Regions from separate parts of the Streptomyces sp. NPDC001709 genome, predicted to be linked through region 1. Evidence: riboswitches for the same ligand, from Rfam matches in the RefSeq annotation. Region 1 holds a riboswitch; each other region holds the start of a gene.
What was found. Region 1 has a riboswitch for cobalamin ahead of ACWC0C_RS11930 (ribonucleoside-diphosphate reductase subunit alpha). Riboswitches for the same ligand answer to the same signal wherever they lie in the genome.
Positions count from the first base shown of each region.

Region 1 (7,733 bases):
CAGCGCCATGGCCACGAGGTCGCCCGCCTCGGCGACGAATGGATGCAGGACCTGCTGGGGTGAGTCACCGTTCACGCCGGGCCGGCCGGGAGCGCCGGTCACCGTGCCCGCCATCGACAGCCAGCGCTGCACCGTCTGCACCGCGCTGGTCCCGCCGATCGACCGGGACTCCGCACGCGACCGGTCGCCGTCGCACTCCCGCCACAGCGCGCTGTCCGGGAGCTCCCACAGACACAGCGCCTGAAGCAGTGTCAACTGGGTGTACCAGCACCGTGACTGCTGCAGCACGGTCTCCGCCTGCCGGATCAGATCGGCTCGGCTGCCCGGGTACGAGTAAGGGTGGCGCTTACGCCGGTTGGCCGCGAACTTGAAGCCCTGGGCCAGCGCGGCCTCCAGGGCGAGCGGCAGGTCGGGAGGGCCATGGGTGTACTTCGGATCGAGGTGGCGCAGCCACTTGGTGAGGCGGTCCCGGGCCTCGTCCCGGTGGGCGTCGTCGACGGAGCCCAGGAGCATGGGGATCATCCAGGCCCGCATCACGAACTCCCTGGACAGCTCGATGCGGGCCTCGCGGTAGTGCTGCTTGATCTCCTTCCGCTTCTCCTGCAGCCGATCGATCTCGGCGGACGACTCGCCCCGCGAGGACGCACGGTCGGCCATCGCCTTCCGCATCCTCTCGGTCCACTGGTGGTATGCGTTCCTCTTGCGGGCCCTCAGCAGGCCGACCCGCTTGTCGTACTCCCTGACGGGGTCGTTGTTCAGTCCGAACTTCTCCCGGATCACGGCGAACGCGTCGGTTCCGCCACTGCCGAACTCCTGGGCGGCGGCCAGCCGCACGGCGTACGAGGGCTCAGCTTTGCCGATCTGGAAGAGTTGGGCGTAGAGCGGCATCGTGTCGGTCTTCTCCGAGACCGCGCGCAGTGCCGTACCGAGTTGCTTCAGCAGTCCGAGCTTCGCGTCCTCGAGGGTGCGCCGGTCGCCCTTGATGGCGCACCAGTGTTCGTGCACCTTCGCGACGATGTCGCTGAGCAGTCGCGGCCGGGGTTCCACGCTGTCGACCTCCAGGGCCGCCGCGTACAGATCGAGGGCCTTGGGGTCGTCCGTGCGGCTGTTCGCGGCCGTGAAGAGCCGGTCGGCCATGGGGCGGCCGTACACGGGAGCCTGCCGCACCCTCTCCTGCCAGTACTTGTGCACCTCGGCCCCGACGCTGCCTCCCTTGACCGACAGCTTCGCCGTTCGGTAACGGGAGAGCAGCACCAGGGCGATGAGCAGCTCACGGCTGGGGCCCGGCGGCTGCAGCGCCTGCTGGATGAGCTCGCCGGCGGCGCGCTCGTCGAGGTGCTGCAACATGCGGAAGCCGAGATAGGCCTGGATGATGCTGTGCGGGAAGCGGACCCTCTTCTCGAAGCTCTCCACCAGCTGCAGCTTGCTCGCATTGGCCGCGAAGTGAGCGAGCGTGGTCTGGCACTGGCCCATGTTGCCCCTGGTCAGACGCTCTTTCTGGTCCTGGCTCAGGTGGCCGCAGAGCGTGTTCCAGATCCGCTCCCGGTGCCACTCCGAGAAGGTGTTCCCGCGCTTGCCGTACCGGTCGAATCGGCGTGCGCTGGACCACAGGTGGTCCGCCCGGGCCAGGGTCCGCCGCGCCGGGCCGGGGTGGACGTCACTGTCCAGCAGTTCGGCAAAGCCGACCTCAAGCTTGTCCTGGAGCAGTCCGATGCACGCGAGCGCGGAGACCACCTCGACGGTGTCCTTCCGTTCCTGGGGGCTCAGTTCGACGTCCTCGCGCAGTCGACCATCCCTCAACGCGAGGTCCCAGGTCTCCAGGAGCCACAGCCGCAGCGTGCTGCGGTCCCAGCTGCGGGTGTCCAGCCGGTCCTTGTCGTTGCGCGGACGAATGCGTTCGAGGTCGCCGTGGTGGTGCAGTTCGCGGGCGATCTGCAGGTAGATGGGCGATTCGGTGACCTCCGCGGTCTCCACGATCCAGTCCACGCGGCGCTCGTCCGTATCCGGTACCCGCGCCTCGACGAAGTGCAGCGCCGCCTCCTCGCTCAGCGGCTCCAGCTCCACGATCGCGGCGGGGGTGCTCTCCAGCGGACTGTGCGGACGGGAGGCGATGACGAGGGGCAGCTTCTCCTCGTGGGCGCGCTCGATGGCCCTGCGGATGATGTTGTCCCGGTCCTCCTGGAGGCGCTCGTCGAGGATCGCTTCTTCCAGGCCGTCGGCGATGACGATCACCTTGTCGTCGGCGAGCAGTTGCTGCCAGACCCGGTCGTTCTTGGTGCGCGCCAGAATGCCGTGGGGCGCTTCCTCGGCGAACCGTTGCCTGGCCATGCGCTCGAAGTTCAGATCCGCACCGGTGGCGTCCCGCAGCCGGATCGGCACGGGAACGGCGTGCTGCCGGGCCAGCAGTTCGGTGAGCCGCACCAGGACGGCCGTCTTGCCCGTGCCGACACCGCCGACGAGTAGATAAGGCCTGCGGGTCTCGCGCTGCCGCAGCCGCTGGGCGATGACCCGGGCGACCTCCTCGCGGCCCACGACCTCGGCCATGTCGGGCCCGGCGGTGAGCACCAGCTTGCGGGGATGCTTGCGCGCCTTGGCGACGTAGCGCCGCTTGCTCCAGCTGTACCAGAAGAACAGGAAGACGGCGGCGGCCACCGAAGCGGCGAGGAGCGGACCGACGAAGCGCAGGACTGAGTCGAACCCGGTGCTCGACCTCTTCCGCCACTGCTCGAAGAGGGTCGTGTGATGGGTGAACAGGATCCAGAGGCCTTCCACGGCCCAGGCGAGGAGTGCGATCAGGAGGATCAGCCAGATGACCCGGATCACGTTGGTGTACGAGAACCACCTGCGCCACTTCTTGGGGCGGGTGGTATCGCGGCGGGCCTCCAGCGTGATGGACAGATGGTGCCAGTAGCCCAGGAAGAACCGCCTGATCCGGCGCCACGCATGTCTCGCCTCCAGCGTCGCCATCGGCGCACTGCGCGGCCGCACCTTGCCCGGCGGGTGACGGACGATCCTCGTCATGGTGCGTTCTCCTTCCGAGACCGACTCTCGGTACGGAGGACCCGCGGGCACCTACTTCCATGGAAACACTCCAGCCGGGCCCTGCAACTCGGGAGTTGACCCTCTGAAGCCGATCCGACACAACATCTGGGGGTGACACGACAGCCCGGCACAAGATGTATGCTCGTCCTCGCTGTCGCCGCAGGGGAATCCGGTGCGAATCCGGAACTGTCCCGCAACGGTGTACTTGCGTGCATCCGCATCCGCACGCCTGTTCAGTCCGAGGACCTGCCGTCAGCGCACCCGGCCGTCCGGTCCGGGTGGCCTTCAGACGTCCGGGCCTCGTGGAGTGGGCCGGTGGACGCGACGCCGTGCGCGCTCGTGACTGCCCCCTGCCCTCCGCAAGGCCCCCGTGCCGAGCGAGGGAGAGCCCCACGTGACCATCGCGCCAGCAGATCCGGCTTCAGCCAGCGGCCTGGAGACCGACGGTCCCGGTACCGTGCTGCTGCGGACCCTGACCGAGCTGACCGCCGACCTCCCCGACGCCGACCCCGGCCGGGTCGCCGCCGCCGCGCTGCGCGGCCGGTCGGCGCACGCTGACGAGGCGGAGTTGCGCGAGCTGGCCACGGAGGCCGCCGCCGGGCTCATCTCCGAGGACCCCGCCTACTCCCGGCTGGCCGCCCGGCTGCTGACCCTCTCCATCCGCGCCGAGGCCGCCTCGCAGGGCGTGACGTCCTTCACCGGGTCCGTGGCCGTGGGGCACCGCGAAGGGCTCATCGCGGACCGCACCGCCGACTTCGTACGGCTGCACGCCGAACGGCTCGACGCGCTGGTCGACCGCCGGGCCGACGACCGCTTCGGCTACTTCGGCCTGCGCACCCTGCACAGCCGCTACCTGCTGCGGCACCCGATCACCCGCAAGGTCATCGAGACGCCCCAGCACTTCATGCTGCGGGTCGCGAGCGGCCTCGCCGAGGACGACACCACTCGTTCCGTGGACGAAGTCGCCGCGCTCTACGGGCTCATGAGCCGCCTCGACTACCTCCCGTCCTCCCCCACGCTCTTCAACTCCGGCACGCGGCACCCGCAGATGTCGTCCTGCTACCTCCTCGACTCCCCGCTGGACGAGCTGGACTCCATCTACGACCGCTACCACCAGGTCGCCCGCCTCTCCAAGCACGCCGGCGGCATCGGTCTGTCGTACTCCCGGATCCGCAGCCGCGGTTCGCTGATCCGCGGCACCAACGGGCACTCCAACGGCATCGTGCCGTTCCTGAAGACGCTGGACGCCTCGGTGGCCGCCGTGAACCAGGGCGGCCGGCGCAAGGGCGCCGCGGCCGTCTACCTGGAGACCTGGCACTCCGACATCGAGGAGTTCCTGGAGCTGCGGGACAACACCGGTGAGGACGCCCGCCGTACGCACAACCTGAACCTCGCGCACTGGATCCCGGACGAGTTCATGCGCCGGGTCAACGCCGACGCGCAGTGGTCGCTGTTCTCCCCGGCGGACGTGCCGGAGCTGGTGGACCTGTGGGGCGAGGAGTTCGACGCCGCCTACCGCAAGGCCGAGCAGGCGGGCCTGGCGAAGAAGACGATCCCGGCCCGTGAGCTGTACGGCCGGATGATGCGCACCCTCGCGCAGACCGGCAACGGCTGGATGACCTTCAAGGACGCGGCCAACCGCACCGCCAACCAGACGGCCCTGCCGGGCCACGTGGTCCACTCCTCCAACCTCTGCACGGAGATCCTGGAGGTCACGGACGACGGGGAGACGGCGGTCTGCAACCTGGGGTCCGTGAACCTCGGTGCTTTTGTCGACACAGCGACCGGGGACATCGACTGGGCGCGGCTGGACGAGACCGTCCGCACCGCCGTCACCTTCCTCGACCGTGTCGTGGACATCAACTTCTACCCGACCGAGCAGGCGGGCCGGTCGAACGCCAAGTGGCGTCCGGTGGGCCTCGGCGCGATGGGTCTGCAGGACGTCTTCTTCAAGCTGCGCCTGCCCTTCGACTCCCCCGAGGCCAAGGCCCTGTCCACGCGGATCGCCGAGCGGATCATGCTCGCCGCGTACGAGGCCTCCACCGACCTCGCCGAGCGGAGCGGCCCGCTGCCGGCCTGGGAGAAGACCCGTACGGCCCAGGGTGTGCTGCACCCCGACCACTACGGCGTCGAGCTGACCTGGCCGGAGCGCTGGGCGGCCCTGCGCAGCCGTATCGCCGAGGTCGGCATGCGCAACTCCCTGCTGCTGGCCATCGCGCCCACCGCCACCATCGCCTCCATCGCGGGCGTGTACGAGTGCATCGAGCCGCAGGTGTCGAACCTGTTCAAGCGCGAGACGCTGTCCGGTGAGTTCCTCCAGGTCAACTCCTACCTGGTGCAGGACCTCAAGAGCCTCGGCGTGTGGGACGCGCGCACCCGTGAGGCGCTGCGCGACTCGGGCGGCTCGGTGCAGGGCTTCGCGTGGATCCCAGAGGACGTGCGCGCGCTGTACCGCACGGCGTGGGAGATCCCGCAGCGCGGGCTGATCGACATGGCCGCCGCCCGTACCCCGTTCCTGGACCAGGCCCAGTCGCTGAACCTGTTCATGGAGACGCCGACCATCGGCAAGCTCTCCTCGATGTACGCGTACGCCTGGAAGTCCGGGCTGAAGACGACGTACTACCTGCGCTCCCGCCCGGCGACCCGCATCGCCCGCGCGGCCCAGGCGCAGACCCCCGCCGCCATCCCCGTCCAGCAGGCCACCGACCCCGACGCCGTCGCCTGCTCCCTGGAAAACCCCGAGTCCTGCGAGGCCTGCCAGTAAATGCCCAGCAACCAGAACCTTCTCGACCCCGGCTTCGAGCTGACTCTGCGCCCCATGCGCTACCCCGACTTCTACGATCGCTACCGGGACGCGATCAAGAACACCTGGACCGTGGAGGAGGTCGACCTCCACTCGGACGTCGCGGACCTCGCGAAGCTGACGCCCGAGGAGCAGCACCTCATCGGCCGTCTGGTCGCCTTCTTCGCGACGGGTGACTCGATCGTGGCGAACAACCTGGTGCTGACGCTGTACAAGCACATCAACTCCCCCGAGGCGCGGCTGTACCTGAGCCGTCAGCTCTTCGAGGAGGCCGTGCACGTCCAGTTCTACCTGACGCTCCTGGACACCTACCTCCCCGACCCGGACGACCGTGCGGCGGCGTTCGCGGCCGTGGAGAACATCCCGTCCATCCGCGAGAAGGCGCAGTTCTGCTTCACGTGGATGGACTCGGTGGACAAGCTGGAGCGGCTGGAGACGAAGGCCGACCGCCGGCGCTTCCTGCTCAACCTGATCTGCTTCGCCGCCTGCATCGAGGGTCTGTTCTTCTACGGCGCCTTCGCGTACGTCTACTGGTTCCGCAGCCGGGGCCTGCTGCACGGCCTCGCCACCGGCACCAACTGGGTGTTCCGGGACGAGACGATGCACATGTCCTTCGCCTTCGACGTGGTCGACACCGTCCGCAAGGAGGAGCCGGAGCTGTTCGACGACGAGCTCGGGCAGCAGGTCACCGACATGCTGAAGGAAGCCGTCGAGGCCGAGCTGCAGTTCGCGCGCGACCTGTGCGGCGAGGGCCTGCCGGGCATGAACACCGAGTCGATGCGGCAGTACCTGGAGTGCGTCGCCGACCAGCGGCTCACCCGCCTCGGTTTCGCCCCCGTGTACGGCTCGGAGAACCCGTTCTCCTTCATGGAGCTGCAGGGCGTTCAGGAGCTGACGAACTTCTTCGAGCGCCGGCCGTCGGCGTACCAGGTCGCGGTGGAGGGCAAGGTCGACCTGGACGAGGACTTCTGATCCTCCTTCGCCGTTCACGCACCGCGCCGAACGCCTACCGGCGCGCGTTCCGGGGCCCCGAGGCCACCCGAGCGCGCGCCGGTACCAGGAGTCCTACCAAGGCATCGGCCTCAGCCGCAGGTCGTGCGGACGCAGCGTGATGCCCACGCGGGTGGTGTCGTTCGACCCAGCGACCTGCTCGAAGCGGTACTTCGCCGAGATCGCCGCGGTGATCAGGCTCAGCTGGGTCATGGAGAAGTGGTCGCTGGGGCACTTGCGGTTACCCACGCTGAAGGGGCTCATGGCGTACTTCGGTACCTCCTTGGCCCGCTCCGGCAGCCACCGGTCGGGGTCGAAGTCGAGGTGGCCGTCGTAGGAACGGGCGTCACGCTGGATCGCGTACGGGCTGTAGACGATGTCCGCCCCGGCCGGAATGCGATAGCCACCGAGGGCCGTGTCGGTCACCGCGCGGCGCGTCAATATCCATACGGCCGGCCTGAGCCGCATGGCCTCGACGACGACATTGTTCGTGTGCCTGAGTGAGCGGACGTGTTCGAATCCGACGGGTCGACCGCCGGTCACGGATTCGACCTCGGTCCGTACCTTCTCGGCGTGTTCCGGGTGTTCCGCGAGGACCTGGAGCAACCACATGATCGTGGACGCCACTGTTTCGCTGCCGGGGGTGAGTATCGCGACGACCTGGTCGTGGATCTCCTGTTCCCCGATGGGGTCGCCATTGTCGTCCTTGGCCTCCAGCAATGCCGTCAGCAAATCGTCCGGCTTTTGACCAGATGCCCTGCGCTCGGCGACGATCTCGTCGACCAGCAGATGCAAATCGGCCAGTGCCCGGTTGAATTCGCGGTTGGCCGGGAACGGCAGCCGGTACAGCGGCCCGAGCGGGACGACCATCCGGCGGTACATGCCCCGGAAGACGCTG
Region 1 is NZ_JBSFGB010000006.1:241,079-248,811, reverse strand. It holds gene ACWC0C_RS11935 (ATP-binding protein) at 1-3,021, opposite strand, end outside; cobalamin riboswitch at 3,177-3,310, shown strand; gene ACWC0C_RS11930 (ribonucleoside-diphosphate reductase subunit alpha) at 3,437-5,806, shown strand; gene ACWC0C_RS11925 (ribonucleotide-diphosphate reductase subunit beta) at 5,807-6,817, shown strand; gene ACWC0C_RS11920 (bifunctional albaflavenone monooxygenase/terpene synthase) at 6,911-7,733, opposite strand, start outside.

Region 2 (7,733 bases), on a different contig from region 1:
GTTCGCTCGGGCTGTCCGGATTGATCACCTGATCTCCAAGCCCCCCTGTTATGGTGCGCCGATGTCATCGATCAAGCAGTTCCAAGTCACCTTTGACTGCGCGGAACCAGAGCGCCTCGCTCGCTTTTGGTGCGAGGTGTTGGGGTACGTCGTATCGCCGCCACCGGCGGGGTTCGCCACGTGGGACGATTTCGACCGCTCCCGGCCTCCTGAGGATCAGGGTTCATGGTTCGCATGCAGTGATCCCTCGGGCGTGGGCCCGCGACTGTTCTTTCAGCGTGTTCCCGAAGGCAAGGTCGTCAAGAATCGGGTGCATCTTTGCGTGCGGGTCGGCACCGGCCTCGTGGGTGAGGAGCGCCTGGCCACGCTCGAAGCCGAGTGCGCCCGTCTGATCCCGCTCGGCGCGGTACGGGTGCGACTCCTGTATGACGGCAACGATTCGTGCATCGTGATGCAGGACATCGAGGGCAACGAGTTCTGTCTCGACTGAGTATCCTCCGGGCCGGTGATGACAGCGGGGCGAGCCGCCTCAGCGTCAAGTTCGTACGAACCCCTGGCCCGGACCGACCCGTTACCAGCGCACAGCGGTGAAGTCGATGGGACGGGGCCTCAGTTCGCGGGTGCGCTTTGTCAGGTGGTGCAGGCGGCGGGCCATGTCGTCGGCGGGGAGGCGGCGGCGGTCGCCGTGGCCGGGCAGCAGCCACTCGAAGCGCAGTCCGCTCGCGGTCCGGGCCAGGGAGGCGGCCAGTTCGCTGATGGAGTACCAGGTGACGCTCTCGGCCACCTCGATGTCCGCCGTGGTGCGCGACCAGTAGAAGCTGTCGCCGCTGAAGCAGTACCGCTCGTCCGCCAGGAAGAGGACGCTGCCTCGAGTGTGGCCGGGCAGGGGGTAGGCGATCACCCCTTCGGCGATCTCCGCCGGGTCGGTGCCGCGCAGTACGCGGTCGGCTTCCGGGGCGGCATCGAGATCCCCCTCGTGGATCCACAGCCGGGCGCCGAAGCGGTCGGCGTAGCGGCGGCCGTGCGCGGCGTGGTCGCGGTGGGTGAGCAGGACGTCGGTGACCGGGCCCAGCCCCTCGTAGCGCGCGGCCAGCGACGTGCTCCAGCGCGGCGTGTCCACCATCATCGCGGTGCCGTCGGGGCGGCGTAACAGGTAGGAGTTGGCCCCTGCGGTGTGCGTGGAGTTGTGTCCGCACAGGTACACGGTGTCGTCCAGCGCCATCGGGAAGGGATCCAGTGTCGCGTCCAGCCGCCCGCCCGGGGGCCGGACCGACCGGGTGGGGCAGGCATGCGCGGCGGCGTGGAGCTGCCGGACCTCGGTTCGGTCGCGCGGCTGGCGCAGAACGGCCGAGCGGCCGTCGACCTCACCGATCAGGCCGGGCGCGAGCTGCCGCGCGACGTCGCAGTTCGTGCACCGTTCGTCCACATGCCAACCGCCCTCGAGCCGTTCGTCGCTCATGGCCTGTTCCTCTCCGCATCGCGTTCGTCGAGCCGGTTCGTCACCCCCAGTCGTATCCGTGCCGTGCGTGGAAAAGGAAGGGGGTCCGGATCTTGTGCTTGCGGCCACACCCGTCTCTCTGCGGTTCGGTCGGAGTTTCAGCGGCTACGTCGCCGGCGCCGACGTCAGCATCGAGAACCCGGGCGGCGACACGTCTCTCGCCACCCACCTGAAGTACCGATTCGTCAAGTGACCCGGCAGACGGACACGGTCGGCGCGGTCAACGCCTCGGCTCCGCGCCCTCGGCGCCGAGTGCCCAGGCCCCGTAGGCCGCCCCGGCCGTCTCGAAGGAGAAGATCACGTGGGACGCGGCGGTGTTGACGTCCCGCCAGAACCGCTGGACCGGGTCGCCCTCGAAGTGTCCGGTCGTCCCGGTGCCGCGGAAGAGCCGCTCTACGGCGGACACGGACAGTTCCACCGCCAGTGCCAAGTCCCGCGGACCGCGGGCCGCCGCCTCGCCCTCCTTGGTCGCCTCGACGCCGTCGGCGACCCGCGCCGCCCGCTGGACGAGGAGTTCGGCGGCGTCCACCTCGGCGGCCGAGCGCGCCAGGTCGATCTGCACGGACGGTTTGTCACGCAGCGGGGCGCCGCGCCGGTCGACCCGCCGGATGCTCTGCTCGGCAGCGGCCCGCACCGCACCCCGTGCGGCGCCCACGACGGGCACGGCGAGCGGCAGCGCGTTCACCTCGTTCACCGCCACCGTGTGGCAGCGGGCCTCGGAGGCCGTCGCCCGCCCCGCGTTGATGTCGAACCTCGACAGGGTCAGATGCCCTGGCACGAACACGTCGTCCAGGACCATCGTGTCGCTGCCGGTCCCGCGCATGCCGAGCGTGAACCAGGTGTCCTTCACGGTGATGTCCGCCTGCGGCACCGCGAAGAACCGCACCTCGCCCCGCCCGTCGGGGCCCACTGTGCCGGGTACGGCGGAGCAGGCGAAGACCCAGTCGGCGAAACGCACCCCGCTGATGTACTTCCACTCGCCGCTCAGCCGCCAGCCACCGGAGACGGGCTCCGCCTTCCCGGCCGGCATGAGCGCGCCCGCCATCAGGGCGTCCGGCCCATCGCCCCAGAGCACCGCCTGCCCCTCCACGGGCAGGTAGGCGCCGTACCGGGCCGCGTACGCCGACAGCGAGGCGGCCCAGGCCGCCGAGGCGCAGCCCTCGCCCACCAGGGTCACCGCCGAGGTCATGTCCACGAAACGGCCTTCGGTACCGCCGAAGGCCGCGGGCACGAAGTGCCGGGCGAATCCGGCCTCCCGCACCGCCTCGACCACCTCGGGCGCAAGGCGCCGGGCGGTCTCCGTCTCGTCGCTGCTCCGCGCCGCGATCTGCGCCACGCGCGGAGCGCCGGCGACGACCGCCGCCACGCTCGGCCTCTCGGCAAGGATCGTCGCCGTGCTGTCGCTGAGCATATGTTCGCCACCTCCATCGGGATGGCGGCAGTCTCTCCGGCCGAGCCCGCGAGGGGCCGCACCCGAGCCGGGACCGGCCCGTCAATCACCCGACCGGCTTCAATCCCAGCCGGCGACGAGCCGCGCCGGCCGCGCCAGACGCCGACGACGACTTGAGGCCGCGTTCCCGAGCCTCGCGGGACGACGCACTTCGGCCGCGTGTCCCACCTCACCATCCGAATTGGTGAACGTGATCCACCTCGTCCCTGGCGGCCCCTTAGGCTGGCCCCTGCAGCTGGTTCGCCCCGTCAGCCAGGCGGGAGCGTCGTAAGAGGGAACCCGGTGGGAATCCGGGACTGCCCCGCAGCGGTGAGCGGGAACGACCGCCGTCATACGCACTGGGCCCGTAGCGGGCCTGGGAAGCGACGGCCAGTAGGTGTCCTCGCCTTGGCAAAAGGCATGGGCGTGCCCGCGAGTCCGAAGACCTGCCAACTGCCCGCGCGCGGGACGACTCGTGCGCGGACATCCCGGTGACCTCGAGGGCGGGTCGGCGTCGTATGCACCGAACGGACGGCCGTGGGCCGCTGCCGTCCGGGCTGTCGCCCCTTCGCGTTCTCGTCCCGTCCCCGGGATCTCAGGGATTCATCTCGCGAAGGAGATCTCCGTGACCAGCACGTCCGCAGCCGTGGCAGCACGGGCCACCGTGTACGGCTACCCCCGCCAGGGTCGGAACCGGGAGCTGAAGAAGGCGATCGAGGGCTACTGGAAGGGCCGCGTCACCGCCGACGCGCTGACGGCCACCGCCGCCGAGCTGCGGCGGGGCAGCTGGCAGCAGTTGGCGGACGCCGGCATCGACGAGGTGCCGACCGGCGACTTCTCGTACTACGACCACGTACTCGACACCACCGTCATGCTCGGCGCGATCCCCGCACGCCACCGGGAAGCGGTCGCCGCGGATCCGCTCGCCGGGTACTTCGCCATGGCGCGCGGCACCCAGGACGTCGCACCGCTGGAGATGACCAAGTGGTTCGACACCAACTACCACTATCTGGTGCCCGAGTTGGGACCGGACACGGTGTTCGCGGCCGACCCCGCCAGGCAGGTCGCCGAGCTGCGGGAGGCCCTCGCCCTGGGCCTGGCCGCCCGCCCGGTCCTCGTCGGTCCCGTCACCTATCTGCTGCTGGCCAAGCCCGCACCCGGCGCGGCCGGCGACTTCGACCCGCTCGCCCTGCTGGACCGGCTGCTGCCGGTGTACGGCGAGATCCTGGCCGATCTGAGGGCGGCCGGGTCCGAGTGGGTCCAGCTCGACGAGCCCGCCCTCGCCCAGGACCGTACCCCGGGCGAGCTGAACGCGGCCGCCCGCGCCTACCGGGTGCTCGGTGCCCTCGCCGACCGGCCCAAGCTGCTGGTGGCCTCCTACTTCGACCGGCTCGGTGAGGCCCTGCCCATCTTGGCCAAGGCTCCGGTGGAGGGTCTGGCCCTGGACTTCACCGAGCGGGCCGCCGCCAACCTGGAAGCCCTGGCCGCGGTCGGCGGACTGCCCGGCAAGCGGCTGGTCGCCGGAGTCGTCAACGGCCGCAACATCTGGGTCAATGACCTGCGGCAGTCCCTCGCCACCCTGGGCACCCTGCTGGGTCTCGCCGACCGGGTCGACGTCTCGGCGTCCTGCTCCCTCCTGCACGTGCCCCTCGACTCAGCCATGGAACGGGACGTCGAGCCGCAGATCCTGCGCTGGCTCGCCTTCGCCCGTCAGAAGACCACCGAGATCGTCACCCTCGCCAAGGGCCTCACCCACGGCCTCGACACGATCGCCGCGGAACTGGCCGCGAACCGGGCCGACCTGGCCTCCCGCGCCCACTCCCCCCTCACCCACGACACGGCCGTACGCGCCCGGGCGGCCGCCGTCACCGAGTCCGCCGCCCGCCGCTCGCAGCCGTACGCCGAGCGGGCCGCGGCCCAACGCGCCCGTCTCGAACTGCCGTTGCTGCCGACGACCACCATCGGTTCGTTCCCGCAGACCGCCGAACTGCGGACCGCCCGCGCGGACTTGCGCGCCGGGCGGATCGACGCCGACGGCTACGAGGCGCGTATCCAGGCCGAGATCGAGGAGGTGATCTCCTTCCAGGAGAAGGCCGGACTGGACGTCCTCGTGCACGGAGAGCCCGAACGCGACGACATGGTCCAGTACTTCGCGGAACGGCTCACCGGCTACCTGGCGACCCGGCACGGCTGGGTCCAGTCGTACGGCACCCGTTACGTCCGCCCGCCGATCCTCGCCGGTGACGTCTCCCGGCCCGCGCCGATGACCGTGCGCTGGACGACCTATGCCCAGTCGCTCACCGACCGCCCCGTCAAGGGCATGCTCACCGGCCCCGTCACCATGCTCGCCTGGTCGTTCGTCCGCGACGACCAGCCGCTCGCCGAGACCGCCCGGCAGGTCGCCCTCGCCCTGCGCGACGAGGTCGACGACCTGGAGGCGGCCGGGACCCCGGTGATCCAGGTCGACGAGCCCGCGCTGCGCGAGACGCTGCCGCTGCGCGCCGCCGACCGCCCCGGCTATCTCGCCTGGGCCACCGAGGCGTTCCGGCTCACCACCGGTGGCGTACGCCCGGACACCCAGATCCACACGCACATGTGCTACGCCGAGTTCGGTGATGTCGTCCAGGCCATCGACGACCTCGACGCCGACGTCATCAGCCTGGAGGCCGCCCGCTCCCACATGCGGGTCGCCCGGGAACTGGCCGCCCACGGCTACCCGCGCGAGGCCGGACCCGGTGTCTACGACATCCACTCCCCGCGCGTACCCAGCACACCGGAGATGGCCGAACTCCTGCGCACGGGCCTGCGGGTGATCTCCGCCGAACGGCTGTGGGTCAACCCCGACTGCGGCCTGAAGACCCGCGGCTGGCCGGAGACCCGGGCCTCGCTGGAGAACCTGATCGCGGCGGCCCGCGCGGTACGAGCGGAGCTGTAGCGGACCCGCGGACCACGGACTGCGAGGATGCGTCCATGGTCACGGCTGTGGAGTGGGAGCGGATCCGGGAGACTCTGCGCTTCGGGCAGGTCTTCCGGGGCACCGTCGTGAAGGTGCCCCGACCTGGTGCGATCGGGATCTTCGTGGACATCGGTCTGCGGGTCGGGGGCTTCGTCGACGTCCTGCTGCTGCCCGCGGAGGAGGAACGCTGGCCGGCCGAGGGTACGGTCGCGGACTTCGAGGTCTGGTGGGTGGACTGCCGTAGGCAGGTGCGGCTGAAGCCGTCCGATCCGCGGTTTCTCCGCGTGGACTTCGCGGAGTTCGCCGCGCGTGTCAGGCCCGGTTGGCCCGCCGACATCGGCCGGCCGGTGTCGCCACGGCACCCCGCTTGCGGAAGCTGATGTCGATGCCGTCCTCCGGTTTCTCCCGGACCCGGGACCACGAGCCGGATCCGCCGCGCCGCCGGCCCGTCGGGCGCCCGTTTTCGAGGGGCGCCCGGCGGGCACTTGGCGGGTGGTGGCCCGACGGGGCACCCGCTCCTCCCGGTGTCTTCGCCCGGCGGCGGACGGGAAGGGTGCGGCTCGCCGTGATGGCCTGGGACGACAGTGGGAGGCCGCCGTGCAATTGGAGGAGTTCCTGGCCCAGGTCCGTGACCGGGGGGAGTACCGGAGCCGGGAGGAGGCCGAGCGCGTCTGCGAGGCGGTCCTGTGGGTGCTCGCGACCCGGATCGCGCCGGACGAGGCCGACGAGCTGGCGGCGCGGTTGCCCGCCCCGCTGGACGAGGCCCTGCAGCTGGACCGGGGGCGTCCCGAGACGTTCGACTGCGACGAGTTCTTGCGGCGGGTGTCCGTGCAGACCGGCGCCCGGCCCCGCACCGCGGAGTGGGACGCGGACGCCGTGCTGTCCACGGTCGCCGACGCGGTTCCCGACCTGCAGCTCGACCGTCTCCTGTCCGCGCTTCCGGCCCGCTACGGCGAGTTTTTCGGCAGATCGGGTCCGGACTGACAGACCTCGCAGACCGTGCGGCGCACGCTCCGGCCCCGGCGAGGTTTCGGCATGCTGGACAGCAGCCTCGCCGGTGCCGTCGCGCCGAGCGGTCACATGTCCTGCCGCGCCGGCTACCCGGACTCCCGCAGGAAGAGCAGACGCTCGTCGCACCACCGCCTGGCCGTCTCGGCGACCTCTTCCAGCGCGCCCGGCTCACCGAACAAGTGCGTCGCTCCCTCGACGACGTACAGGGAGTGCGGGGCCCGCAGGCGCCGTGCCGCCTCCTCGTTCAGCTCCTGCACCTGCTGGTCCTGGCCGCCGACGATGAGCAGGACCGGGGCCCGCACCTGTTCCAGGGCGTCGCCCGCCAGATCGGGCCGGCCGCCGCGCGACACCACGGTCAGCACCCGGTCCGGCCGCTCGGCAGCGGCCACCAGCGCCGCCGCGGCGCCCGTGCTGGCGCCGAACAGGACGACCGGGAGACCGCGGGTGTCGGGCTGGGTGTCCAGCCAGTCGATCGCGGCCACGAGCCGTCGGCCGAGGAGCGGGATGTCGAAGCGGTGCTCGGCGGTGAGCGCGTCGTGCCGCTCCTCCCGTTCGCTGAGCAGATCCATCAGCAGCGTGCCGAACCCGGCGGTGCGCAGCTCGGCGGCCACCATCCGGTTGCGCGGGCTGTGCCGCGAGCTGCCGCTGCCGTGGGCGAACAGCACCACGGCCCGCGCCGCCGCAGGGACGACGAGGTCACCGGGGAGCGTGGCGTCCGTGGTGGGCACGAGAACCATGTCGGAGATCATCGACATCAACTTCTTCCACGTCTGCCGATCCGGTCCGTACCCCACCAGTGTGTGATCGGTCATGGGGTGGGCGCATCCCGCGGTGACCGC
Region 2 is NZ_JBSFGB010000020.1:167,051-174,783, forward strand. It holds gene ACWC0C_RS27805 (VOC family protein) at 62-490, shown strand; gene ACWC0C_RS27810 (MBL fold metallo-hydrolase) at 572-1,459, opposite strand; gene ACWC0C_RS27815 (hypothetical protein) at 1,554-1,691, shown strand; gene ACWC0C_RS27820 (acyl-CoA dehydrogenase family protein) at 1,719-2,909, opposite strand; cobalamin riboswitch at 3,181-3,383, shown strand; gene metE (5-methyltetrahydropteroyltriglutamate--homocysteine S-methyltransferase) at 3,553-5,862, shown strand; gene ACWC0C_RS27830 (hypothetical protein) at 5,898-6,263, shown strand; gene ACWC0C_RS27835 (DUF2267 domain-containing protein) at 6,481-6,867, shown strand; gene ACWC0C_RS27840 (dienelactone hydrolase family protein) at 6,981-7,643, opposite strand; gene ACWC0C_RS27845 (hypothetical protein) at 7,703-7,733, opposite strand, start outside.
Region 2: it holds a riboswitch for cobalamin, as region 1 does, so the genes downstream of both, metE (5-methyltetrahydropteroyltriglutamate--homocysteine S-methyltransferase) here and ACWC0C_RS11930 (ribonucleoside-diphosphate reductase subunit alpha) in region 1, are expected to answer to the same signal.

Region 3 (7,733 bases), on a different contig from region 1:
GCGCCACTCGGTCTCGCCGAGGTGGTTCAGGCCGTCGGACGGGCGCGGGGCGCCGAGGTCGCCGCGGTAGGCGAGCGCGAGGACCGGCACCCGGCGGGCGTGCAGGGGTGCCATGAGGTTCATGGCCTGTTCGCGGGTGGTGCCCAGGCCGTGCACGGCGATCACCCAGGTGTCCCGGGCCCCGGGCACGAACCAGGCGGGCAGCTCGCCCAGTTCGCCGGGCACGTCGATGTCGGCGTGGTCGAGGCCGAGGGCGGTGGACGGATTGCCGACGTACAGGTTCGGGGTGAGCCACACCGCGTCGCCGGAGGCGAAGGTGCCGTGCGTGACGCGTTCCAGTCGGCGTACGACGGTGTCGGCCGCGTGCCGGGCCGCCTCCAGGACGGGGCCGACGATCGCGTGGGAGCCGTCGCCGGCGAGGCCGTAGGTGCCGGGGCGCAGCGAGGCCAGGTCGCGGGTGAGGGTGATCTGGCCGGCGGCCGTGCCGTGCACGGTGAGGCGGGGTTCGGTGGGCAGGGGCCGGCCGGCGGGCACCTTCAGTGCGGCGTCGCTGGCGAGGCGGCCGGCGGCGACGGATGCCATGGCCATGCCGGCGGCTACGGCTGTGGTGAGGGCGGTCGCTTTGACGGTGCGCACGGGTCCAGTGTCGTGGGCGTCGTCGTCACCGGCCAGCGGAGATGTGGGGCCGGGCGGGGAGGGTCGCAGTGCGGTGGATCCGGCACCGCCGGACACGTGCGTCGCGAAGGGCTGGGCAGCACGGCGTCACCTGCGTTGTCCGTACCCCCTCAAGCGGTCCCCCGCCTCCCTCAGTTGTGCCTCCGTCAGCAGGGACGATGCCAGGCCCGGCACAGAGGACGCCGTCAGCCACAGGCGGCACATCCACTCCAGTTGGGCGGTGCGGTCGTAGGCCTGGTCGAGGGTGGCGCCGTAGGTGATCGTGCCGTGGTTCTGCAGGAGGCAGCCGGAACGGTCGGTCAGGGCGGCGAGCATGTTCTCGGCGAGTTCGTCGGTGCCGTAGGTCGCGTAGGGGGCGACGCGGACGGGGCCGCCGAGGGCGGCGGCCATGTAGTGGACCAGGGGCAGCTCGGGCACGAGTGTGGAGACCGCCGTCGCGTGCACGGCGTGGGTGTGGACGATCGCGCGGGCGTCGGTGGTGCGGTAGACGGCGAGGTGCATGGGCAGCTCGCTGGTCGGCACCAGCGTGCCGAGCACCTGGCGGCCGGTGAGGTCGACGCCGGTGAGGTCGTCCGGGGTGAGCCGGTCGTACGGCACACCCGACGGGGTGACCAGCACGAGGTCCCCGACGCGCGCCGAGACGTTGCCCGAGGTGCCGACCACCAGCCCGTCGGCCACGGTCCGCCGCGCCGTCGCGACCAGTTCCGCCCAGATACGTTTCTGCTCCGCGTCCCGCCCCTGTTCAGCCATGCCGTGATCCTGCCAGCCGCGCGCAGGGGGAGCGGGGTGGTCGGTGGGCTCCGGCCGGAAAGCGCGCGCCCCCACGCATGCGCTCACACCACCGAACGGGCGTAAGTCGGGCGAATCGCCGCAAATGACCGCCGATTCGATGATCGCCGGGCCTTCAATGGTCCCCCTTGCCGCCGGACGATCCCGCATCCGCCGACCCGGGGAGACACATGGGCCGTGAACGCACTCTTCTCCGTCGCCGCGCCGGTGTCCTCGTGGCGGCCTCCGCGGCGCTCACCCTCGCGGGCACCGCGTCCGCGGCGGCCGGGCCTGCGGCACTGGCCTCGGGTTCGTCCCGGGGACACGACGTCTCGTCCCACCAGAAGAGCGTCGACTGGCCGGCCGCCCGGTCCGACGGGGCACGGTTCGTCTACGTCAAGGCGACCGAGTCCACGTACTACCGCAACCCCTACTTCTCCCAGCAGTACAAGGGGGCGCGCAAGGCGGGCCTGATCCGGGGCGCGTACCACTTCGCGCGGCCGGACAAGTCCTCCGGCGCCCGGCAGGCCGCGTACTTCGTGCGGCACGGCGGCGGCTGGCGGGCGGACGGCTGGACGCTGCCGCCCGCGCTCGACATCGAATACAACCCGTACAGCAAGAAGCACAAGTGCTACGGGCTGGGCAGGACGCGGATGGTCCGCTGGATCCGGTCGTTCAGCGACGAGGTCAAGCGGGAGACCGGCCGCCGCCCGGTCATCTACACGACGGCCCAGTGGTGGCGGCTCTGCACCGGCAACAGCCGCGCGTTCTCGAAGAACCACCCCCTGTGGATCGCCCGGCGCGGCACCTCGCGGCCGGGGACGCTGCCGGGCGGGTGGCGGTACTGGACGTTCTGGCAGTACGGCACCAAGGGCCGGCTGCCGGGTGACCAGAATCTCTTCAACGGCTCCGCGAGCCGGCTCCGCGTCTTCGCGCGAGGCTGGTGACCAAGGGGCACTTGGGCAAAGGGGGCCCAGCCGGGACCAAACGGAACATCAGCCCCTCCCTTGCGACACCCCCACGCCCGTCTCAGTTCATCTTCCGTTCACCCAGGTTGCCTACGGTCGACCACCCAATGACCTCGAACGATTGCCTGGGTAAATGGAAAGCTTCTCGCTGATCCTCGCGATAGTGGTGGTAACCGCTCTCGCGTTCGATTTCACGAACGGTTTCCACGACACCGCCAACGCGATGGCCACCACCATCTCCACAGGCGCCCTGAAGCCCAAGATCGCGGTGATCATGTCCGCGGCCCTCAACCTGGTGGGCGCCTTTCTCTCCGTGGAGGTCGCGAACACGATCTCCAAGGGTCTCGTCGACGAGACCGGCATCCGTCCCGAGGTCATCTTCGCCGCCCTGGTCGGCGCGATCCTCTGGAACCTGCTGACCTGGCTGGTGGGCCTCCCCTCGAGCTCGTCGCACGCCCTGATGGGCGGTCTGATCGGCGCCACCGTCGCCTCCGCCGGCTTCGGAGCCGTGCACGGTGACGTCCTGGTCACCAAGGTGCTGCTCCCGGCGGTCGCCGCGCCGGTCGTGGCGGGCATCGCCTCGATGCTGGCCACCAGGTTCTCCTACGGCATCGGCGGCAAGGCCGAGGGCGAGGCCACCCGCAAGGGCTACCGCGCCGGCCAGATCGCCTCCGCCGGCCTGGTCTCCCTCGCCCACGGCACCAACGACGCCCAGAAGACGATGGGCATCATCACCCTCGCGCTGATCGCGGGCGGCGCCATCGCCCCGGGCTCGAACCCTCCCACCTGGGTCATCCTCTCCGCCGGCCTGGCCATCGCGCTCGGCACCTACATCGGCGGCTGGCGCATCATCCGCACCATGGGCAAGGGCCTGACCGACCTGGAGCCGCGCCAGGGCTTCGCCGCCCAGACCAGCGCCGCGACCGCCATCCTGGCCTCCTCCCACCTGGGCTTCTCCCTCTCCACCACGCACGTCGTCTCCGGCTCGGTGATGGGCGCCGGCCTCGGCCGCAAGGGCGGGGTGGTCCGCTGGTCCACCGCGACCCGGATGGTCGTCGCCTGGGTGCTCACGCTCCCGGCCGCCGCGCTGGTCGGCGCGGGTGCCGAGTCCGTCACGGACCTCGGTGACTGGGGCACCGCCGTCGTGGCCGTCTTCCTCGTCGCCGCGAGCGCCGCGATCTGGAAGATCTCCCGCCGCGAGGTCGTCGACCACACCAACGTCGTCACCGAGTCCGAGGAGCCGGCCGGCGTGGTGACCACCGCCATCGCCGCGGTGACCCCGCCCCCGGCGGGCACGATCAGCGAGGACCTGACGGCCATGATCCCCTCCCCGGCCGCCACCGAGCCCGCGCCCGAGGCCGTCCCGCCGGCCGCCACCGTCTGACCCCGGCCACACCGGTAACCAAGGAAGCAACCCCATGAAGATCGACTGGTCGGCCCTCGGCTCCGTCTTCGGCGTCAGCCTCGCCTTCACGGTGGGCCTGGTGGCCCTGTTCACCCTCGGCATCAACGGTCTGGCCCGGCGCGAGAAGGCCGCGGCCCAGGGCGGCTCCGCCACGCTCGCCGTGACCGGCGCCTACGTCTGCTTCGCCGCCTGCGCGGCCGCGGTGGCGTACGGCATCTACCTGATCGTCGCCAAGCCCTGACAGAGCGCTTCGCTGGAACCACCGCGAAGTGCCGTCGATCGGCTGCCGCGCCGTCGTGGCTGGTCGCGCAGTTCCCCGCGCCCCTTCGGGGCGCTTCGGCCCCCCTCGCGTCCTGAGGGGGGCCTTTTTCGTCGGCCCACGCCCCGCGATGTGGGGATCGGCACACTCTCCCCGTGCAGGTCAACGGCAAGTTGACGGCCGTTCCGGGCGCGTGGTGGACTGCCCAGGCCATGTACGGCGGCAGGAGAGGAAGCCGGTGCGAATCCGGCGCGGTCCCGCCACTGTCACCGGGGAAGAACCCCCGGGAGCCAGGAACTCTCACCGCCGAATCTCGTCGAACCAGGGCGCGGACACCCTGAGTGAGGACACAGATCGCCATGCTCGGCTGCCGAAGGACCCCCGTCAGGCCCGCTCCTGTACCCACGGCCGGCTGAGCCGATGGGGGCCGATCGCACCTACGCGTACGGCGCCGCCGCCGGCCTTCTCGGTGACCTGCTCCTCGGCGATCCGCGCCGCGGGCATCCGGTCGCCGCGTTCGGGCGTGCGGCCGCTGCCGTGGACCGCGCGTTGTGGCGCGACCACCGCGGCTGGGGCGCCCTGCACACCGTCGTGTGCGCCGGTGGCGCCGTCGCACTCGGCTCGCTGGCCGCACGCGCCGTACGCCCCTCCCCCGCCGCCTCCGTCGCGCTGACCGCCGCCGCCACCTGGGCGGTCGTCGGCGGTACCTCGCTCGCCCGCGAGGCCCGCACCATCGGCAGCGCCCTGGAGCGCGGGGACGTCGAGGCGGCCCGGGAGCGGCTGCCGCACCTGTGCGGCCGGGACCCGCAGGCGCTGGACGCCGACGGGATCGCCCGGGCCGTGGTCGAGTCGGTCGCCGAGAACACCTCCGACGCGGTCGTGGGCGCGCTGGTGTGGGGGGCCGTGGCGGGGGTGCCGGGGCTGCTCGGGTTCCGGGCCGTCAACACCCTGGACGCGATGGTGGGTCACAAGTCCCCCCGCTACCGCCGCTACGGCTGGGCCTCCGCCCGGCTCGACGACGTGGCCGGCTGGCCGGGGGCGCGGCTCACCGCCGTACTCGCCGCCGCGGCCGGACCCGATGCCCGGGGCGCCCTGCGCGCCTGGAAGGCCGACGCCCGCAAGCACCCCAGCCCCAACGCCGGGCCCGTGGAGGCCTCGTTCGCGGGGGCGCTGGGGGTGCGGCTGGGCGGCACGCTGTCCTACGGCGGCCGGGTCGAGCACCGCCCCGTGCTCAACGGGCGGGCCGGACGCGCCGTCCGGGTCACCGACATCGACCGGGCCGTACGGCTCTCCCGCCGCGTCGGCCTGCTCGCGCTCGGCGTCAGTCTCGCCGCGCGCCGACTCGTGAAGGGACGTGGCAAGTGAGCGGGGGTCTCCTCGTCGCCGGTACCACCTCCGACGCCGGCAAGAGCGTCGTGACGGCCGGGATCTGCCGGTGGCTGGTGCGGCAGGGCGTGAAGGTCGCGCCGTTCAAGGCGCAGAACATGTCGCTCAACTCCTTCGTGACCCGGGAGGGCGCGGAGATCGGGCGGGCGCAGGCCATGCAGGCCCAGGCGTGCCGGATCGAGCCGACCGCGCTGATGAACCCGGTGCTGCTCAAGCCGGGCGGCGAACAGAGCAGCCAGGTGGTGCTGCTGGGCAGGCCGGTGGGCGAGCTGAGCGCGCGCGGGTATCACGGCGGACGGCAGCAGAAGCTCCTCGGCACGGTGCTGGACTGCCTGGCCGAGTTGCGGGGCACGTATGACGCGGTGATCTGTGAGGGTGCCGGTTCACCGGCGGAGATCAATCTGCGGCGGACGGACATCGTGAACATGGGGATCGCGCGGAACGCGCGGCTGCCCGTGCTCGTCGTCGGCGACATCGACCGCGGCGGTGTCTTCGCCTCCTTCTTCGGGACCGTCGCCCTGCTCTCGCCGGAGGACCAGGAGCTGGTCGCCGGATTCCTGGTGAACAAGTTCCGGGGTGATGTCAGCCTGCTGGAGCCGGGTCTCGACATGCTGCACGGCCTCACCGGGCGGCACACGTACGGCGTGCTGCCCTTCCGGCACGGGCTCGGCATCGACGAGGAGGACGGACTGCGGGTGTCGCTGCGCGGCACCGTGCGCGAGTCCGCCGTGACCCCGCCCGTCGGCGAGGACGTACTGCGGGTCGCGGTGTGTGCGATCCCGCTGATGTCCAACTTCACGGACGTGGACGCGCTCGCCGCCGAACCGGGCGTCGTGGTGCGGTTCGTGGACCGCCCCGAGGAGCTGGCGGACGCGGACCTCGTGGTGATTCCGGGCACCCGGGGCACGGTGCGCGCGCTGCGGTGGCTGCGCGAGCGCGGACTGGCGGACGCCCTCGTGCGGCGGGCCGCCGAAGGCCGCCCGGTCCTCGGCATCTGCGGCGGCTTCCAGATCCTCGGCGAGCACATCGAGGACGAGGTCGAGTCGCGGGCCGGCGCGGTCGACGGGCTCGGTGTGCTGCCCGTACGGGTGCGGTTCGCCCGCGAGAAGACCCTGACCCGGCCGGCCGGCGAGGCCCTGGGCGAGCGGGTCGAGGGGTACGAGATCCACCACGGGGTCGCCGACGTCCTCGGCGGAGAAGCCTTCCTGGACGGCTGCCGGGTCGGCCACACCTGGGGCACGCACTGGCACGGTTCGCTGGAGTCGGACGGCTTCCGGCGGGCCTTCCTGCGCGAGGTGGCCGCCGCCGCGGGCCGCCGCTTCGTGCCGGCGCCGGACACCTCTTTCGCCGCGCTGCGCGAGGAGCAGCTCGACCGGCTCGGCGACCTGATCGAACAACACGCGGACACGGACGCGCTGTGGCGGCTCATCGAGTCGGGCGCGCCGCAAGGACTGCCTTTCATCCCACCGGGAGCGCCTGCATGAGCACAGTGTTGTTGTTGTCGACCGCCGACACGGATCTGCTGGCGGCACGGGCCTCCGGCGCGGACTACCGCATCGGCAACCCGACCCGGGTGGACGTCGCCGACGAACTGCCGGGCCTCCTCCGGGAGGCGGACCTCGCCGTCGTACGGCTGCTGGGCGGCAAGCGCGCCTGGGAGGAGGGGCTGGCCGCGCTGAAGGCGGCCGGGATCCCGACCGTGCTGCTGGGCGGCGAGGCGGTCCCCGACGCCGAGCTGATGGCCGAGTCGTCGGTGCCGGCCGGTGTGGTGGCGGAGGCGCTGAAGTACCTGGTCGAGGGCGGCCCCGCGAACCTGCTGGAGCTGTCCCGGTTCCTGTCGGACACCGTGCTGCTGACCGGTGAGGGCTTCGAGGAGCCACGGAAGATGCCGGAGTACGGCGTCCACGGCTCGTACAGGATCCGGGACGGCCGTCCCACCGTGGGCGTGCTCTTCTACCGGGCGCACGAGCTCAGCGGCAACACCGGCTTCGTGGACACCCTGTGCGACGCCATCGAGGCGAAGGGCGCCAACGCCCTCCCCGTGTACTGCGGTTCGCTGCGCGGCGCGGACGCCGGGCTGTACGAGCTGCTGGGCAAGGCCGACGCGCTGGTCGCCACCGTGCTCGCGGCCGGCGGCACGCACGCCTCGCAGGCCTCGGCGGGCGGCGACGAGGAGTCCTGGGACATCGGCGCGCTCGCCGATCTGAACATCCCCGTCCTGCAAGGGCTTTGCCTCACCTCCTCGCGGGCCGCGTGGGACGAGTCGGACGCC
Region 3 is NZ_JBSFGB010000017.1:58,569-66,301, forward strand. It holds gene ACWC0C_RS24515 (alpha/beta hydrolase) at 1-636, opposite strand, end outside; gene ACWC0C_RS24520 (class II aldolase/adducin family protein) at 763-1,425, opposite strand; gene ACWC0C_RS24525 (lysozyme) at 1,635-2,390, shown strand; gene ACWC0C_RS24530 (anion permease) at 2,545-3,795, shown strand; gene ACWC0C_RS24535 (hypothetical protein) at 3,830-4,057, shown strand; cobalamin riboswitch at 4,256-4,397, shown strand; gene ACWC0C_RS24540 (cobalamin biosynthesis protein) at 4,496-5,440, shown strand; gene ACWC0C_RS24545 (cobyric acid synthase) at 5,437-6,945, shown strand; gene cobN (cobaltochelatase subunit CobN) at 6,942-7,733, shown strand, end outside.
Region 3: it holds a riboswitch for cobalamin, as region 1 does, so the genes downstream of both, ACWC0C_RS24540 (cobalamin biosynthesis protein) here and ACWC0C_RS11930 (ribonucleoside-diphosphate reductase subunit alpha) in region 1, are expected to answer to the same signal.

Region 4 (7,733 bases), on a different contig from region 1:
ATCCCAGGTAGCGGCCGCCGTCCCGGGTCCAGTCACGGATCGCCCCGGCGGCGCCCCTCAGCTTCGCCCAGGTTCCGTCGAGGTCGTCATCGCCGCCGGGCTGGACGTACACGTCGGCGTCCGCCAGGCCGGCCGCGGTCAACGGTACGTCCTCTTCAGGGCCTACGTACCTGACCGTGAACGGCCGTGGGGCCCTCTTCAGAAGCGCGGCCACCGCCTCGGCGCACCCCCCACAGGCCCCGGGCCCTCGGTAGACCAGCGCCAGCAGCGGCTCGGCGGCCTGCCGGGAGGCGCTCGTCCGGGTGCAGGCGGTGACCGTGCCGGCGGTCAGCAGGCCGGCGGCCGCGGCGGGCAGGGCCCGGCCGAGCAGCCGGCGCCGGCTGATGGGGGGAACGGGAGGTATCACGTGCCGCCGCCTGCTCTTTCCGGGAAACGAGCCATCCAGAGTAGCCTGCCATGTTCGCACCTGCGTGGTGACGGCGTCCCCGACAGCAACAGGAGCGACCGCGTGACCAGCCGAGTCCTTCTCGTCTCCCCCGCCATGAGCACGTCGTTGCGGCAGGCCCGCTTCGACGACGGCGGCTCGATCGACGACAGCGGCGCGGCCCGGGCGCGCTCGGCTGCCGGGTCGCTGCCCGCAGCGGTTCGTGTGCTCACCTCCCCCGGCGTGCGCTGCCGGGAGACGGCCGCGGCGCTGGGCCTCGACGGTGTGCCGACGCCGGAGCTGGCGGGTCTCGATATGGGCCGCTGGCGCGGTCGCACCCTGGACGAGGTCGGGGCCGCCGAGCCCGAGGCGGTGGGCCGCTGGCTCACCGATCCCGAATGCGCGCCGCATGGAGGTGAGTCCGTGCGGGACCTGTGCGGACGCGTCGCGCGCTGGCTGGCCGACGTGCAGAACCTGGAGGGTCGTACGCTCGCCGTGGTCGAGCCCGAGGTGGTGCGGGCGGCGGCCCTCGAAGCGCTGGGCATGCCCGCCGCGGTCTTCTGGCGCCTCGACGTGCCGCCGCTGACCGTGACCGAACTCAGCGGCCGGGCCGGCCGCTGGAATCTGCGGCTGGGACGCCCGCTCTCCGTGCCGGAGGCCGACTAGGGCCTGTCCGGCGGATCAAGTCGGCGGCGCCCGTCACGGCACCGCCGACGGCGGCATGCCACCTGCGCCCGGTGGGGATGTCCCTGGCGGCCGACGACCAGTTACACGGGCCCTGTGTTGTCCGGAAGGAGTCAGTGCGCGGCCGGAACCGCTTGTCCGCTCGCGGCCCTTGCCGGCTTGGGGTTCAGGAGCCGTTCGGCCAGTTCACCGAAGGCGAGGCCGAATCCGCCCCACAGAGCGGTCTGGATCGCCAGTGCCGAGAGCCGGAACCGCCACAGCAGGGTGGCCGGGAAGTCCTTGGGCACCTCGTTGACGACGGGCAGGAACTGGTAGGCCAGGCCGATCACGACGACGAACGCGGCCACCGCGACCACGGTCGCCCACCAGGTGCCCAGGCGCGGTGCGAGACGCTTGCCCAGGATGGTGGCGGCGACCGCCAGGAGGACGCTGAGCAGCATCATCAGGAAGTACAGCGTGGTCCGCTTGCCGATGGTGTCGGCGTTGCCGATCGACGGCGGGTTGGCCGGGTACTTCAGGAACGGCACGACGTACACGGCGAGCAGTGCGCAGCCCGACAGCAGCAGTGCCGTGGCGCGCGGGCCGAAGCGGCCCATGCGGCCGAGGGCGAAGCAGAAGGCGAGCGCGGCGATGCCGCCGAAGGCGACGCCGTAGACGAGGACACCGGTGGCGAGGCCGGCGGTGGACTGCAGGGAGCGGGAGACGGCCTCCATCTCGTGCTCGTGGGAGTGGGCCTCCTCGAAACTGATCGCCTTGTCGACGTTCGGCTCGCCGAGGACGTACGCCACGATCAGAGCGAGCACGCCGGCCGCGAGGCCGGCGAGCATGCCCCGTACGAGAAGGCGCCGTACGGTTGCGGAATTCATGTGCGTACGGTTTCCCTCGCGTCAGTGGCAGGGGAAACCGAGCAGGTGGCGGGCGTCGTGCACCCACTCGTGGACGTCCGTGCCGTTGAACACGGAGGTGGCGCCCTGCTCGGCGCCGACGAAGTACAGCAGGACCAGCATGAGGATGCCGAAGAAGACAGCCCAGGGAGCAATCGCCTTCAGTGGCAGCGTGGCGGGAACGACGGGGGTGGTGGCTGTCGGCTGGGCGACGGTCTGCGCCATGGCAGGACCTCCTCTGGGAGTTCGCGTCCCATCTCGGTGGTGCACAGGACGACGGCCACGGGTCTGACTCGCGAGCCCCCTGGGGGGCGCCGCATACAGTGGCGCGACCGTGCCGGATTCCCACCGGCTTCCGTTTCGCCGTCGTCGATATCGGACAGACCGTACCGCGTGACGCGGGCGCGGCCAAGAGCGCCTCCCCTACGTGATCTTCCTCTCTCAACAGGGGGACGTGCGGCCGGACTTCCCGCGGCGCGGCTCAGGCGTTCGTACGGCGCCGTGGTGGGGTGAAGGCGTACAGGTCGAGGATGTCCGGCTGCGGTGCCACGCCGGGGCCGCCGGCGCGTACCCAGGTGACGATGTCCTCGGTGGCGTCAGGGTCGTTGACGAGCCCGAGCCAGACCGGCCGCGCACCGGCGGCCCGGCCCGCGGCGGACGGCTGTACGACGATGACGTTCGCCTGATCGCACACGTCCAGGCAGTCGGAGATGCGCACCGGCACCTCTGCCCGCAGGCGCGCGGTCTGCGCCGCGTGATCGACCCCGGTCACCTTGGGGCTGCCGCAGCAGCAGTCCCGGCACACGACGACCCGGCACGGCGCCGAACCGCTCCCGACCCTGGCCCCGGCTGTCGCCTCTTCCGCCGGCTTCTCGGGCACGCCGCACCACTCCCCCTCCCGGGGAGATCCGCCCCGGTGTCCGTCGAGGAGGCGACCGCGTGAGTCTCCTGGCTCCCGGGACCCCGCTCGCGCCGCCTTCCCGCCCCGGTCGGGGCAGTGACCTGCCGGAACTCGCTCACCGGTCACAGTGGCGGGACCGCGCCGGATTCACACCGGCTTCCTCGGACCGCCGTCGCCCTATGTCGACGATCATCATGCCATCACGGGGCGGGCAGGCCCGGTACACGGTCGCCGTGCTGTTCACTCCCCGTCCGGAGACAGCGGCTTCACCTTGTCGGTCGGACCGGGCGGTCGAGTGCGTCGGCGAGCAGGATCTCCAGTTGCCGGGCGACCTGGTCGAGGAGGCGATCGTCGCCCCGGTCACCGCCACCACCTGCGACGTCGACACCGCGATCCTCGCCGGTCACAGCTTCATCGACCCGCCGTTCGCCCTGGGTCACGAGTGCGTGGCCCGGGTCGTGGAGACCGGTGACGCGGTGACCGTCGTACGCCCGGGCGATCTCGTGGTCGTCCCCTGGTCCATCAACTGCGGCAGCTGCGAGAACTGCCGCGCCGGGCTGACCGCGCACTGCACGGCCGTACCGCACATGACCATGTACGGCGCGCCGATCGGCGGCAGCTGGGGCGGGCTCTTCTCCGACCTGGTGCGCGTGCCCTGAGCGGACGCCATGCTCGTACCCCCGCCCGCCGATCTGAACCCGGTGGCCATGGCCTCGGCCGGGGACAACTGGTCCCTGTCGCGGCGTCTGGTGGCCCCGCACCTGAAGGCCGGGCCCGGGGCCTGTGTCCTGGTCGTCGCCCGCGGGTACACCCGCGGGAGCCGGGCGGCCGTACTACCGACCGGGCTACCGCTGCCCGCCCCCCGCACGGCGGAGGCCGAGACCGGCGGCGGGGTGTATGCGGGGGATCAGGGCCGGGACATCGGCGCGGTAGGTGTCGTAGGAGGCGCCGAACCGGTCGGCCATCAGGCCGTCCTCGATCCGGACCCGCCGCAGCAGCCAGGGCACGGCGACCGCCAGGACCGCTGTCCAGACGCCGAAGCCGCAGGCCGGCATGGCGCCGGCGATCAAGCCGAGCAGGCCGGTGTATATGGGATGGCGGACCAGCCGGTAGGGCCCGTCGGTGCGGAGCTCATGGTGTTCCTGGACCGTCGGGACGCTGGCCCACATCGTGCCCAGAACCCAGCGGGCCCACAGCAGCAGGGCGGTGGAGGCGATGGCGAGCAGGACGCCCAGGACGGCCAGCTCGGGCTGCCAGTACCGCAGGTGACGCCAGAAGCCCCGGGAGTGCCCGACCAGGAGGGAGAACGCATAGACGCCCGCGATCAGCAGCACCCGGCGCGGCAGCGTGCGCCGCAGTCCACGCACCCAGCCGCGCACGCCTCTCCGGCTCTTCACGCCGAAATAGACGGCCCCCGCGATCCAGGCCGCGACGAAGATCACCAGGCAGACGCCGGTGATCAGGACAAGTGCCGAGTGAAGAGAGCCCATGTCCCAAGGGTGCTCCGCGCACACAGTCGATCACCACCACCCACGGGTCGATGGAGAGCGCTCCAGCTGTCTCCATCCACGGATGGAGGCGCCGTCGGCCCGACGGGCGATCGACGGCGCGCGGAGCGCGGCAGACCACGTCAAAGTCCCTGCGGAACAGGGCAGTTCGGGCGCGTCCCGGATGCGGCGCTGCTAGCCTGCGCGCAGGTGGTCGGGCGGGACAGGGGAGGAGCTGAACGCCGTGGTCCATGCGTTCGCCGTGTACCGGGATGCGATGCGCGAGGCGTGGGGCGACTGGTGGCTGGCCTGGCCCCTGCTCCAGAAGGTCGCCGTGGGGGACGTCCTGCACGACTCCCGCGGGTCCGTCCGCGCGGCCGGGACGCTGGCCGAGCGGCGGATCGCGTTCGACGAGACGGCGCCCGAGGCCCGCGGCGCGTTCGTGCACGACGCCGGAGGCGGGATCGACGTCCGCTTCAAGGTGTCCGGCGCCACGGACCCGCTGTTCTCCGCCCTCGTCGACGCGGACGCCGGAGTGCTGCTGCGGTTCGCCCGGCAGCGGGCCGCGCTGGTGGCGTACCGGGGCCTGGCCGGCAGCGGGATGGCGGACACCCGTGCCCTGGCCGGCGCGCTGGTCCGGCGCTACTGGGAGGGCCGGTGGGACGCCGGGCTGCTCGCCGTGACCGAGGTGGTCCGGGCCGAGGGGGCCGCCGTGCTGGTGGCCGCCGAGGCGGGCGCCTCCGCCGAGCTGCGGCTCGGCACCTCCGTGGGCGCGGGGCCGCTGCAACTGCTCGACCTGGCGGGCTCCGCACAGGTCACGGGCAGCCGGCACCTGGGCTTCCAGTGGATCGGCGAGGCGGTGACGCCGCTCTTCCGGGTCGTACGGCTGCGCGGCACCTGGCTCAACGGGGTGCGCGAGGAGTACGGGCCCGTGCAGCCGGGCCGCGGGCTCGACGCCGAGCCGGTGCCGCCGCTGCTGCTGGAGCAGGCCGCCGACGACCCGTCGGCCGTGCTCGACTCCCCGCCGCAACTCATCGAGGAGCCCGAGCCGGAGCCGGCCCGGGATACGTCCTGACGACCCCGGCCCCGCTGCCCGCCCGGCGCGCCGCCGCGCGTGCGCACGCGGTCGCCGGGCTGGAGGAGGAGCTGCGCCGGTGGCAGAACGCGAGCCGCGCCGGCGAGCCGCTGGAGAAGCACCACAGCCAACTGGACGCGGTGCTCGCGCTGCTCGGGGCGGGCGTGGCCGACGCACGGGCCCGGCTCGCGGACGGGCGCGGCGACGAGGTGCCGGGCCGGGTGCTGGATCTGCACCATGTGTGGGACTTCTACCGCGCCCGGTTCCTGCTGCGCCGCGACCGTGAGTACCGCCGTTTCCTGGACGCCGCCGACGAGTTGGCCTGGGAGTGCTACGGCCCCGCGCTGGGGCTCGCCGGCTCCCGTCCCAAGGAGCCCCCGCTGGTGGGTTTCAGCCGGTCCGCCTCGCCGCGCGCCCACCGCCGGGGCAGCGCCTACCACGATCTGCTGCCCCGCGGCGGCATCCACACCCGCGAGGGCCGCGAGGCCGCCGCGCGGCTGCCGTTCCCGGTCATCGACGTGCCCTGGTCCTTCGGCTCCCACCTCCCCGCCCTGCTGACGGTGGCGCACGAGGCCGCGCACCACGTCGACGACGACTGCGGACTCGGCGAGGAGATCCGCCTGCGGGTCGGGGCGGCCGGTCTGCCCCCGGACCGGGCCGTCCACTGGGAGCGCTGGGCGGGCGAGGCGTTCGCCGACGTGTGCGCCGCCGTGCTGTGCGGGCCCGCTTACGCCACCGTGCTCGCGGAGTTACTCGAATCCGGGGGTGGCGGGGACGACGGGGACGAACGGGACTACGACGGCCCGCATCCGCCGCCCGCGGCCAGGCTGCGGCTGGCCGGTGCCGCCGCCCGGCTGTCCGGACACCCGGGCGCGGGCGCGCCGGACGGCACCGACGGCGACCAGGAGGCCGGTGCGGTGGCCGCGGCGCTGGTCAAGGGCGGCTGGTCCGGGCTGGCCGGGCAGTCGCTGGCCGACCTGTTCGCCGCCGAGCGCCCCGATGTGACGGCGGGAGCGCGGCGACTGCTGGCCGGCGGTCCCTCCCGGTGCTCGTCGGCGGCCGGGGTGCTGGCCGCGGCGGCCCTCGCCTTCCAGTGCGACCCGGCCGCGTACGACCGGCAGGCCGTCGGCGACCGGGCCGTTGCCGAGGTGCTGCGCCTGCGGTCCGCCGGCACCCGGGCCGTACCGTCTCCGGATCCGTCGGCCGCCGCCCGCCGTCGCGCGCACACGGAGGCGGGACAGGCCGTGCTGGCCGCGCTCGACGCCACGAAGAGTCCAAGTCACGTTGATTCCCCGTAAGTTGGGCGGGACGGAAGCTACCCTGGCGACATGGGGATGCAGTGGACACCGGCGGTCCTCCACCGGGAGCGGCACGGGCGGGTGCAGTGTCTGCTGTGTCCTTTCCGGTGTGCGCTGGAGGACGGCGAGACGGGCCTGTGCGGGGTACGCCGCCGGACCGGGGACGGGCTGGAGACCGCGACCTTCGCGTCGTCCGTACGGCACTGGGACACCGTCGAGCGCAAACCGCTGTACCACTACCGCCCGGGCACACCCTGTCTCACCCTCGCCGCGCCCGGCTGCACCTTCGCCTGCGACTACTGCATCAACCACCGCATGTCCCAGTACGGCCGCGAGGACTCCGTCCGCTGGGACGCGGAGCCGGTGGACCCCGAGGAGGTGGCCGGGGAGGCCGCCGCGCGCTCGGGATGTGTCGCGATCTCCTACACCGAGCCCTCGCTGGCCATCGAACTGACCGCCGCGCTGGCCCGGTCGGGCCGCCCGCTCGGTGTGGACGTGGTCTGGAAGAGCAACGGATTCCTGACCGCCGAGGCCGTCGATCTCGCGGCGCGCCATGTCGCCGCCGTCAACGTCGATGTGAAGACCCTCGACGAACGCGACCACCGCGACCTCACCGGCGCCCGGCCGGGCCCCGTCCTGGACACCCTCACGGGGCTGCGGGAACGCGGCGTCTGGGTGGAGGTGTCGACCCCGCTGATCCCCGGACTCACCGCGGGACCCGGCACCCTGCGCCCGATCGCCCGTGCGCTGGCCGCGATGGACCCCGCGATCCCCTGGCACCTGGTCCGGGCCACCCCCGCCCACCGCCGCACCGGCCACGCGCCGACACCGGTGGCCGACCTCGAGGCCGGGGTGCGCATCGGGCGCGAGGAGGGACTGCTGCATGTGTACGTCGAGCGTGCCCTGGGCGCCCAAGGGCGGGCCACCCGGTGCCCGCGCTGCCGCACCACCGTGGTGGCCCGGGACATCTGGGCCCTGGG
Region 4 is NZ_JBSFGB010000003.1:214,575-222,307, forward strand. It holds gene ACWC0C_RS06055 (BPL-N domain-containing protein) at 1-406, opposite strand, end outside; gene ACWC0C_RS06060 (histidine phosphatase family protein) at 509-1,090, shown strand; gene ACWC0C_RS06065 (CbtA family protein) at 1,222-1,974, opposite strand; gene ACWC0C_RS06070 (CbtB domain-containing protein) at 1,996-2,217, opposite strand; cobalamin riboswitch at 2,254-2,393, opposite strand; gene ACWC0C_RS06075 ((2Fe-2S) ferredoxin domain-containing protein) at 2,474-2,872, opposite strand; cobalamin riboswitch at 2,935-3,055, opposite strand; gene ACWC0C_RS06080 (hypothetical protein) at 3,160-3,300, opposite strand; partial or broken gene ACWC0C_RS06085 (alcohol dehydrogenase catalytic domain-containing protein) at 3,235-3,699, shown strand; gene ACWC0C_RS06090 (methyltransferase family protein) at 3,739-4,383, opposite strand; gene ACWC0C_RS06095 (hypothetical protein) at 4,625-5,455, shown strand; gene ACWC0C_RS06100 (hypothetical protein) at 5,596-6,753, shown strand; gene ACWC0C_RS06105 (radical SAM protein) at 6,784-7,733, shown strand, end outside.
Region 4: it holds a riboswitch for cobalamin, as region 1 does, so the genes downstream of both, ACWC0C_RS06075 ((2Fe-2S) ferredoxin domain-containing protein) here and ACWC0C_RS11930 (ribonucleoside-diphosphate reductase subunit alpha) in region 1, are expected to answer to the same signal.